2 regions of the Nocardiopsis akebiae genome follow, and region 1 is predicted to be linked to the other one. Evidence: riboswitches for the same ligand, from Rfam matches in the RefSeq annotation. Region 1 holds a riboswitch; the other holds the start of a gene.
What was found. A riboswitch is a leader RNA that binds a small molecule or an ion and turns the genes downstream of it on or off. The one in region 1 is predicted to bind cobalamin.
Positions count from the first base shown of each region.

Region 2: it holds a riboswitch for cobalamin, as region 1 does, so the genes downstream of both, metE (5-methyltetrahydropteroyltriglutamate--homocysteine S-methyltransferase) here and KGD83_RS17740 (VWA domain-containing protein) in region 1, are expected to answer to the same signal.

Region 1 is NZ_CP074132.1:4,125,421-4,130,389, forward strand. Features, by position in the region: gene KGD83_RS17725 (precorrin-2 C(20)-methyltransferase) at 1-576, shown strand, start outside; gene cobM (precorrin-4 C(11)-methyltransferase) at 561-1,343, shown strand; gene cbiE (precorrin-6y C5,15-methyltransferase (decarboxylating) subunit CbiE) at 1,312-2,595, opposite strand; cobalamin riboswitch at 2,646-2,787, shown strand; gene KGD83_RS17740 (VWA domain-containing protein) at 2,816-4,915, shown strand; gene cobO (cob(I)yrinic acid a,c-diamide adenosyltransferase) at 4,915-4,969, shown strand, end outside.
Region 2 is NZ_CP074132.1:5,044,949-5,049,917, reverse strand. Features, by position in the region: gene KGD83_RS21605 (polysaccharide deacetylase family protein) at 1-391, opposite strand, end outside; gene KGD83_RS21600 (polysaccharide deacetylase family protein) at 679-2,250, opposite strand; cobalamin riboswitch at 2,531-2,691, shown strand; gene metE (5-methyltetrahydropteroyltriglutamate--homocysteine S-methyltransferase) at 2,857-4,969, shown strand, end outside.

The DNA of each region.
Region 1 (4,969 bases):
AACACCGTCGAACTCCAGCGCGCCCGGTTCGCCCTCGACCTGGCCGGGCGCGGCGAACGCGTGGCCGTGGTCTCCGGCGGGGACGCCGGGGTCTTCGGCATGGCCACCGCCGTGTTCGAGGCCGCCGAGGACCCCGCCTACCGGGACGTGCCCGTCCGGGTGCTGCCGGGGGTGAGCGCCGTCCAGGCGGTCGCGGCCCGCGCGGGAGCCCCCGTGGGCGGCGACTTCGCGGTGATGAGCCTGTCGGACCGCCTCAAACCTTGGGAGGTGGTCGAGCGGCGGCTGCGCGCCGTCGCCGAGGCCGACCTGGCGCTGGCCGTCTACAACCCCGCCTCCCGGTCCCGGACCGAGCAGATCGCCACCGCGCGCCGCGTCCTGCTGGAGCACCGCAGCCCCGACACCGTGGTCGTCGTCGGCCGCGACGTGGGCCGCGACGGCGAGTCCCTGACGGTGACCAGCCTGGGCGGACTCGACCCCGCCGCCGTGGACATGCGCTGCCTGCTCATCGTCGGCGCGTCCGGGACCCGGGTCACCGAGGCGGGCCGCGTGTGGACCCCCAGGTGGGTGAAGCCGTGACCGTGCACTTCGTGGGCGCGGGGCCCGGCGCCGCCGACCTGCTGACCGTGCGCGCCACGCGCATGCTCGCCGGGGCCGACGTGGTGCTCTACCCCGGCACCTACCTGGACCCGCAGGTCCTGACGCACTGCGCGCCCGGCGCGCAGCTGGTGGACACCCAGGGCTTGGACCTGGACCGCATCACCGACCACCTGGTCCGTGCGCACGCGGCGGGCCGCGACGTCGTACGGCTCACCTCCGGCGACCCGTCGCTGTACTCGGCGCTGGCCGAGCAGACCCGCAGGCTGGACGCGCACGGCGTTCCGTGGGACGTCACGCCCGGGGTGCCCGCGTACGCGGCCGCCTCGGCCCTGGCGGGACGGGAGCTGACCGTGCCGCTGGTGGCCCAGTCGGTGGTGCTGACCCGGACGCGGGCCCGCTCGACCGCCATGCCCGGGACCGAGTCGCTGGCCGCGTTCGCCGCGACCCGGGCCACACTGGTGCTGCACCTGGCGATCCGGCGGGTGCGCGAGCTGATGGCCGAGATCGAACCCGAGTACGGCGGCGACTGCCCGGTGGTCGTGGTGTACCGGGCCAGCCAGCCGGGCGAGGCGGTGCTGCGCGGCACGGTCTCCACCGTGGCCGACGCGGTGGAGGAGGCCGGGTTCCGGCAGGCGGCGGTGATCCTGGTGGGGCGGGCGCTCGATCCGGAGACGGGTGGTGAGTCCTACCTCTACGACCCGGCCCGGCCTCGGGTCAGCGGCCCGCCGCCAGGCACCACTGGGTGACCGTGCGGGCGGGCGTCCAGCCGGTGAACGCGCCGATGGGCGCGGTGGTCTCGACCGCGATCCGGGTCAGCTCGCCCCCGTGGCGCCGGTGGGCGTCGGCGAGCAGCTGCTCGGTCTCCAGCGTCACCCCGTGCACCACGATCCGACCTCCCGGCCGCAGCGCCCCCAGACAGGCGTCGAGCACGCCCGGCCGGGTCGCGCCGCCGCCGACGAACACCGCGTCGGGCGCGGGCAGCCCGGCCAGCGCGTCCGGCGCGCGGCCGGTGACCACCTCCAGTCCGGGAACGCCGAGGCGGCCCGCGTTGCGGCCGATCCGCGCGGCCCGTTCGGGGTGGGCCTCCACCGCCGTGGCGGTGCAGGAGGGGTGGGCGCGCATCCACTCCACGCCGACCGACCCCGCGCCCGCGCCCACGTCCCACAGGTGCTGGCCCGGCGAGGGCGCCAGGCGGGCCAGCGCCGAGGCGCGCAGGTCGCGCTTGGTGAGCTGCCCGTCGTGTTCGAAGGCGTCGTCGGGCAGCCCCGCGACCAGGCCGTGGCCGGGCGGGCCGAGGAGTTCCAGGGCCAGCACGTGCAGCGGGGGCACCGCGCCGGGGGGCGAGGCGAGCCAGTGGTCGGCGGTGGTCTCCAGGCGCGACTCGGAGTCCGCGCCCAGGTCGCCCAGCACGGTCATCCGGCTGGCGCCGTAGCCCGCGCCGACCAGCAGGGCGGCGACCGCGGCGGGGGTGGCGCCGTCGGAGGAGAGCACCAGGACGCGGTGGCCGGGGGCGACCTGGCGCAGCAGCAGGCGTGGGTCGCGGCCGACCAGGCCCACCACCGCGCAGCGTTCGGCGGGCCAGCCCATGCGGGCGCGGGCCAGGGCGATCGAGGAGACGGCGGGCTCCACCCGCACGGCGTCCGCGCCCAGCAGGTCGATCAGGGTGGTGGCGATGCCGGAGACCAGGGGGTCGCCGGAGGCCAGCGCCACGGTGGAGGGGGTGTCAGGGGAGGCGCCGTCGGCGGAAGCGGGGTCGGCGGAGGCGGCGTCGAGCGAGGCCAGCAGTGGCGGCAGGCCCTCGCGCAGGGGTGAGGGCCAGGCCAGGCGGCGCTGCCGGGGCCGGTCGGGGAGCATCGTCAGGTGCCTGCGCCCGCCCAGCACCGTGTCGGCGGCCAGGACGAGTGCGCGCAGCCGCTCGGGCAGACCGGACCAGCCGTCCGCGCCGATGCCGACGACGGTGATCCTGGTTTCGGGGGGAGGGGGCGCGTCATCCTTCATTCCTCGGACGCTATCGTGGCGGCAGGCATGAGGTGCCCCAACGACCCAGCCATCGGAAACGGTGGGGACGGCCGACGGGGAGAATCTGGGAAGCCCGGTGAGACTCCGGCACAGGCCCGCTGCGGTGAACCGAGCCTTCCGTCCAGGAAGGACCCGGCAAGTCCGAAGACCGGCCTCGCGCCCGTCCCTTACCGATGGCGACATGAGCGGGAGCCTCTACATGCCATTGCGGTCACCGCACTACCCCTTTTCCGCGATCGTCGGCTGCGACGCCGAGGAACTCGACGACCTGGGCCTGTCCCTCGTCCTCACCAGCGTCTCGCCGGAGATCGGCGGCGTCCTGGTGCGCGGCGAGAAGGGCACCGCCAAGTCCACCGCGGTCCGTGCCCTGGCCTCCCTCCTGCCGCCCGTCGACGTCTACCAGGGCGACCGGTTCTCCGTGGACCCCGCCGACCCGGCGCAGCACTCCCCCGACGGGCCCTTCGGGTCCGGCACGGCCGTGGAGAGCCGCCCGGTGCGCCTGGTCGAACTGCCCGTCGGCGCCACCGAGGACCGCGTGCTGGGGTCCCTGCACCTGGAGCAGGCCCTCACCCACGGCAGGGTCGCCTACGAACCCGGTCTGCTGGCCCGGGCCCACCGCGGCATCCTCTACGTCGACGAGGTCAACCTCCTGCACGACCACTTGGTGGACCTGCTCCTGGACGCCGCAGCCACCGGCCGGGTCACCGTGGAGCGCGACGGGTTCTCCGTGGAGCACGCGGCCCGGTTCCTGCTCATCGGCACCATGAATCCCGAGGAGGGCGAGCTGCGCCCGCAGCTCCTGGACCGGTTCGGGCTCACCGTCGAGGTCGCCGCGCCGTCCGACCCCGCGACCCGCGCCGAGGTGGTGCGCAGGCGCATGTCCCACGACGCCGACCCCGCCGCCTTCGCCGGTCGCTACCACGAGGCGGAGAAGGCCCTGGCCGAACGCATCGCGGCGGCACGGGAGGCGCTGGGCCGGGTGCGCCTGTCCGAGGCGGCGCTGCTGAAGATCGCCGAGGTGTGCGCGGCCTACGACGTGGACGGCCTGCGCGCCGACATCGTGACCGCGCGCACGGCGATGGCGCACGCGGCCTGGGCGGGCCGGACGCGGGTCACCCGGGCCGACATCCGCCGCGCCGCCACGCTCGCCCTGCCGCACCGGCGCCGACGCAACCCCTTCGACGCGCCGGGACTGGACGAGGAGCTCCTGGACCGGATCCTGGGCGACGAGGAACCGCCGCCCGACCCCCCGGAGCCGCCGGGCCCGCGCGGAAGCGACGACGGCGACGGTTCCGAGGCCCCGTCGGACGCACAAGACCCACAGGACCCCTCCGACGACGCCAGCCCCCAGGATCACTCCGGGGACGACGGGCAAGCCCAGACCCCCGGCGCCGAACAGCCCGGCCGGGAGCACTCCCCCGCCTCCGCCGAGCACGCGCCCGACGGCGCCGAGGGCGACTCCGCCGAGCCCCGCCCCTCCGGCGCCCCACCGGCCACCGCCAAGGCCGCCGCCCCCTACCGGACCCGGCTGCTCACCGTGCGGGGCTCCGGCGAGGGCGCCGACGGCAGGCGCAGCCGGGCCGTGGGCGCGCGGGGCCGCCGGATCGGCGCCGCCGCGCCCGGACGGGGTTCGGGCAGCGCCGTCCACCTGGTGGAGACCGTGCGGGCCGCCGCGCTGCGGCCCCAGGAGGGCGGCCGACTGCGGCTGCGCCCCCGCGACCTGCGCGTCGCGGTCCGCGAGGGGCAGGAGACCAACCTGGTGCTGTTCTGCGTGGACGCGTCCGGCTCCATGGCGGCGCGCAGGCGCATGACCGAGGTCAAGACCGCGATCCTGTCCCTGCTCCTGGACGCCTACCGGCGCCGCGACAAGGTCGGCCTGGTCACCTTCCGGGGGCGCGAGGCCGAACTCGCCCTGCCGCCGACCCGGTCGGTGGACGTGGCCGCCGCCCGCCTCGACGACCTGCCCGCCGGGGGGCGCACCCCGCTGGCCGAGGGGCTGGAGGAGGCGGCCCGCGTCCTGCGCCGCGAGCGGCTGCGGGACCCGAGGCTGCGCCCGCTCCTGGTCGTGGTCACCGACGGCCGGGCCACCGGCGGCAAGGGCGCGGTGGGCCGCGCGATGGCCGCCGCCGACCGCGTCGCCGGGCTGGGCGTGACCACCGTCGTGGTGGACGGCGAGTCCGGACCGCTGCGCCTGGGCCTGGCCGCCGCCCTGGCCGCCCGCCTGGGCGCCGACCACATGCCCGTCAGCGAGGTCAGCGCCGACGCGCTGGGCACCGCCGTACGAGAGAGGGCCGCCTGATGCCCAAGGGACAGCCGCTCGTCGTCCCCGACGACGGACTCACCACGCGCCAGC
Region 2 (4,969 bases), 920 kb from region 1:
GGTTCACCGGGTCCCGGCTGGCGCCCCGGTAGTCGCGCACCTCCCGGTCCACCCGGGCGGCCAGGTCCTCGGCGAAGGCGTCGGCGCCCGCGAACACGGGGTAGGCGACGTCGATCGTGAGCCCCCCGGGCTTGTACGGGTGGTCCTCGAAGTCGGAGGCGTCCCCGCGCCACTCGGTGACCCCGTCCCCCGGCTCCGCCGCCACCACCGTGATCAGTTCCGGGTCCTCACCGCCCCCGGAGGCGATGCCCTGGGTGCCGCACGCGGCCAGGGGCAGGACCAGCGCGGCCAGCGCCGCCCCGGGCCACCGGGCTCTGCGCTCCCACGGCCGGTTCCCCCCGGCCCCGGGGCAGGGGGCGGCCTCGTTCGGGTGGACTCGAGTCGACGACAACACCGGACTCCCTCATCCCTCATCCCTCAGCGGGTGGCCAACACGGCTGCTGCTGGGAGCAACATAGGGGACGCCCCCACCCGTCCCGGGGCGGTGACCACATGTGGTCACCGCCCCGGGACGGGCGACGCGCCGGAGACCGGGGACGCCCGCGCGGGGCGCCCTACCGGCACCGCACGGTGCCCTCACACGGCTCCGCGCCCCGTGTGTCCCACCGGCCGCGGCCCCGAAGCCCTCCCGGGCCCATCCTCACCCCGGACCGCCCGCCGCGCCGTGACGCCGCGCCCTCAGACCCCCTCGGAAGCCTCCTCGGCCCCCTCAGCGGACTCCTCGGAGGGCTCGGCGCTCTCCTCCGGGGCGTCGGGGAACCCGTCCATGTAGGTCTCGCCGGGGGCCGTGGTCCCCAGCAGCTGGGACACCGTGACCATGGTGTACCCCTGCTCGTGCAGTTCCCGGATCGCCGTGCGGGAGGCGTCGACGGTGGTGCCGTGGATGTCGTGCATGAGGATGATCGCCCCGTCCGAAGCGCCCTCCAGCACCCGGTCGTGGATCACCGGGGCCTTGCGGTCCTTCCAGTCGAGGGTGTCCACGCTCCACAGGATCTGAGCCAGGCCCATGTCCGCGGTCACCGAGGCCACGCCCTCGTCGGTCGAGCCGTAGGGCGGACGCATGAGGTCCATGGTGTAGCCCGTCTCGCGGTACACCAGCGCCTGCACGACGTCCAGGTCCGCGCGCACCCCACCCGCGCCCAGACCGGCCAGGTCGGGGTGGTTCAGGGTGTGGTTGGCGATCTCGTGTCCCTCGGCGTAGGCGCGCCGCACCGTGTACGGGTGCTCCATGACGGGGTTGCCGGTGACGAAGAACGTGGCCCGCGCGTCGTACTCGGCGAGGGCGTCCAGCAGTTCCGGGGTGCGTCCGCCGGGGCCGTCGTCGTAGGTCAGCGCCACGCACTTGGTGCCGGGGTCGGAGCAGTCGACTCCGGGGTCCACCGCGGGCACCTGTCCGGGTACGGCGCCGTCCCCCTGGCCGTCCTTGTCGGCCCGGGGCGGGGCGGCGATGGAGAAGTCGTCCACGCCCACGGTCGCGGCGTCGCGCACGCGCAGGCCCAGTTCCGACAGCAGGCCCTCGGCCCGACCGGCGGCGACCACCGCGCGCGTGCGGCCCTCCTGCGCCGGGGCGACCTGCCCGGCGTCGAACTCCACGACCAGGTCCCCGTCGGGGTTGAACCCCACCGAGTCGTACAGGGAGCTGATCGGGTGGATGACGTCGGGGTCGGCCGGGCCCTCCCCGCTCCCGACGGCGTCGCGCACCAGGCCGTTGAGCTCCTCCAGCTGCTCCTGGCCGCCGACCAGCGCGGTGGAGGGGTGGTGCGCCGCGGTCTCGGTGTCGTACCAGTAGGTGGTGTACCCCTCCCGGGACCCCTCGGAATCGGTCTCCACCCGGGTCACGCGGACCCCGAGCAGGCCGTCGCGCGCCGCGGTCAGGTTCCACCCCGCCTCGAAGGAGACCGCGCCGGGGTTGGCCGCCTCGAAGGCGTGCACCTCGTCGGTCAGCTCACGCTCCAGGAAGTCGGCCAGCGGCTCGGCGTTGGGGATCACCGGGTATGCCACCGAGACGGAGATCTCCCCGTCGTAGGCCAGTTCGGCCTCCTCCACGCCCGCCACGGCGGCCGCGTCCACCTCGGTGAGTCCGTCGGGTTCGCCCGAGGCCGGGGGCGACGGCTCGCTCTCGGAGAGCGGCGCTCCCTGCGTCCGCGCCCCGGGTTCGGGCTCGCCGGAGGAACGGGTGGCCAACAACACCATGCCCGCCAGGATCGCCAGGGCTACCACGACCGTGATCAGGGGGTGGTCCGGTGCCATGGCGAGGCGGGGCTGCTTATTCACGAGGGAATCTCCACGTTCATCGCTCAGACGAACGTCCGCGGGGAGCAGAGAGGGCTCACCCGCGCAACGCTTGACTTCGTGTGTGACGCCGACCTGAGGACGGGGGTTCTCACCGTCCGGACCGTGCGCATGGGGCCGCATGCCGGGTACAGGGGCGAAGGGGGCCCTCCCTATACTTGCAGCCGTGGAAGGTACATGATCCACCCCCGCGTCCCGGGTCCGGCCCGGAACGAACGGGGCGGAACCATGTCGCAAGAGGGAACCCGGTGCGAGTCCGGGACTGCCCCGCAGCGGTATGGGGGAACGAACGTCGCCATGAGCACTGGTAGCGCCGGTCGCAGAGACCGGAAACCGGGAAGCGGCGGCCAGTAGGAGGAGCGGTGTCCGCACCGCCCGCGCCCCCGAGTCCGAAGACCTGCCTCCACCCGGCGACGCGCCCGCGGCGCCGGTGGTCCCGCGCCCCGAGGGAGGGCCGGAGGCGGTGGCAGGTCCGGTGCGCGCCCGCGGCGCGTCCGTCGGCGTGCCCGCCCCTCTCCTCCTCCCCGCGGCCGGTACCCGGCTTTCGACGAGGGAGAGAAGCTCATGACCACGACCCCCGCGCCTTCCGCGGCCCCGGGCGGACCACGTCCCTCCGTGCGCTCGACCGTGCACGGCTACCCGCGCATCGGCCCCGACCGCGAGCTCAAGCGCGCCTGCGAGTCGCACTGGAGGGGCCGCACCACCGCCAGGGAACTGGACGAGGTCGCCGCCGACCTGCGCCTGGGCGTCTACGCCCAGCTGCGCGAGGCCGGTGTCGACGACATCCCCTCCAACACGTTCTCCTATTACGACCACGTGCTGGACACCGCGGTCCTGTTCGACCTGGTCCCCTCCCGCTTCGCCCCGCCCGCCGCGGCGCCGGACCGTGAGGAGGAGCTGCGCCGCTACTTCGCGCTCGCCCGCGGCGAGCAGGGCGCCCCTCCGCTGGAGATGACCAAGTGGTTCGACACGAACTACCACTACCTCGTCCCCGAGCTCTCGCCCGGCACCCGTCCGCGCCTGGTCGGCGACAAGCCCGTCGCCGAGTTCCGCGAGGCCGCCGAGGCGGGCTTCCACACCCGCCCGGTCCTGGTCGGCCCGCTCACCTTCCTACTGCTGGCCAAGCCCGCCGAAGGCGCCCCCGAGGGCTGGGAACCCGTCCAGCTGCTCGACCAGCTCCTGGACGCCTACGCCCAACTGCTCGGCGACCTGCGGGCCGCGGGCGCCACCGAGGTCCAGCTGGACGAGCCGATCCTGGCCACCGACGAGGGCCGCGCCGCCGTCGGCCACCTGGAGCGCGCCTACCAGCGCCTGGGCGCGGTCACCGACCGGCCCTCCCTGCTGGTGTCCACCTACTTCGGCTCCATCGGCTCCGCGGCGCTGCGCGTCCTCAAGGAGTCCGCGGTCGAGGCGGTCGGCCTGGACCTGGTCACCGACGACGAGGGCGTGGACGACCTGGTGCGGATCTCCGGCCTGGGCGCCACCCGCCTGGTCGCGGGGGTGGTGGAGGGGCGCAACGTCTGGCGCACCGACATCCCGGCCGCCGTCGCCGTGCTCGGCACCCTGCTCGCCCTCACCGACGAGCTGACCGTGAGCACCTCCTGCTCCCTGCTGCACGTGCCCTTGGACCTGGACGCCGAGACCTCCCTGGCCCCCGAGCTGCGCGGGGCCCTGGCCTTCGCCCGGCAGAAGGCCAGGGAGACGGCCCTGCTCGGCCGCGTGCTGTCCGAGGGGGCCGAGGCCGAGTACACCGGACGGGGCGGCGTCCGTCCCCCCGCCTTCACCGACGCGCGCGTACGCGCCCGCCTCGACGCCCTGGGCCCGGACGCCTACGAGCGCCCGCGCGAGCGCGGCAGGCCCACCGACACCCCGCTCACCACGACCACCATCGGTTCCTTCCCCCAGACCGCCGAGCTGCGCCGCGCCCGCGCCGCGCACCGCAGGGGGGAACTGGCCGAGGACGCCTACAAGGCCGTCCTGCGCGAGGAGATCGACCGGGTCGTCGCGCTCCAGGAGGAGATCGGCCTGGACGTGCTCGTGCACGGCGAGCCCGAGCGCAACGACATGGTCCAGTACTTCGCCGAGCAGCTGGAGGGCTACGCCACCACTGAGAACGGCTGGGTGCAGTCCTACGGTTCGCGGTGCGTGCGCCCGCCGATCCTGTTCGGCGACGTCTCGCGCCCGGCGCCGATGACGGTCGAGTGGACCACCTACGCCCAGTCGCGCACCGACAAGCCGGTCAAGGGCATGCTGACCGGTCCGGTCACCATGCTCGCGTGGTCGTTCGTGCGCACCGACCAGCCGCTGGGCGAGACCGCCCGCCAGGTGGCCCTGGCTTTGCGCGACGAGGTCGCCGACCTGGAGCGCGCCGGGATCCGCCACATCCAGGTGGACGAGGCGGCCCTGCGCGAACTGCTGCCGCTGCGCTCGGAGCACCGGGCGCGGTACCTGGACTGGGCGGTGGGCTCCTTCCGCCTGGCCACGTCGGGGGTGTCGCCGTCCACGACCGTCCACACGCACATGTGCTACTCCGAGTTCGGGCTGATCGTCGGCGGCATCGAGGCGCTGGACGCCGACGTCACCAGCGTGGAGGCCGCACGCTCGCGCATGGAGCTGGTACGGGACCTGGGCGAGCGGGGCTACAGGCGCGGGATCGGCCCGGGCGTGTACGACATCC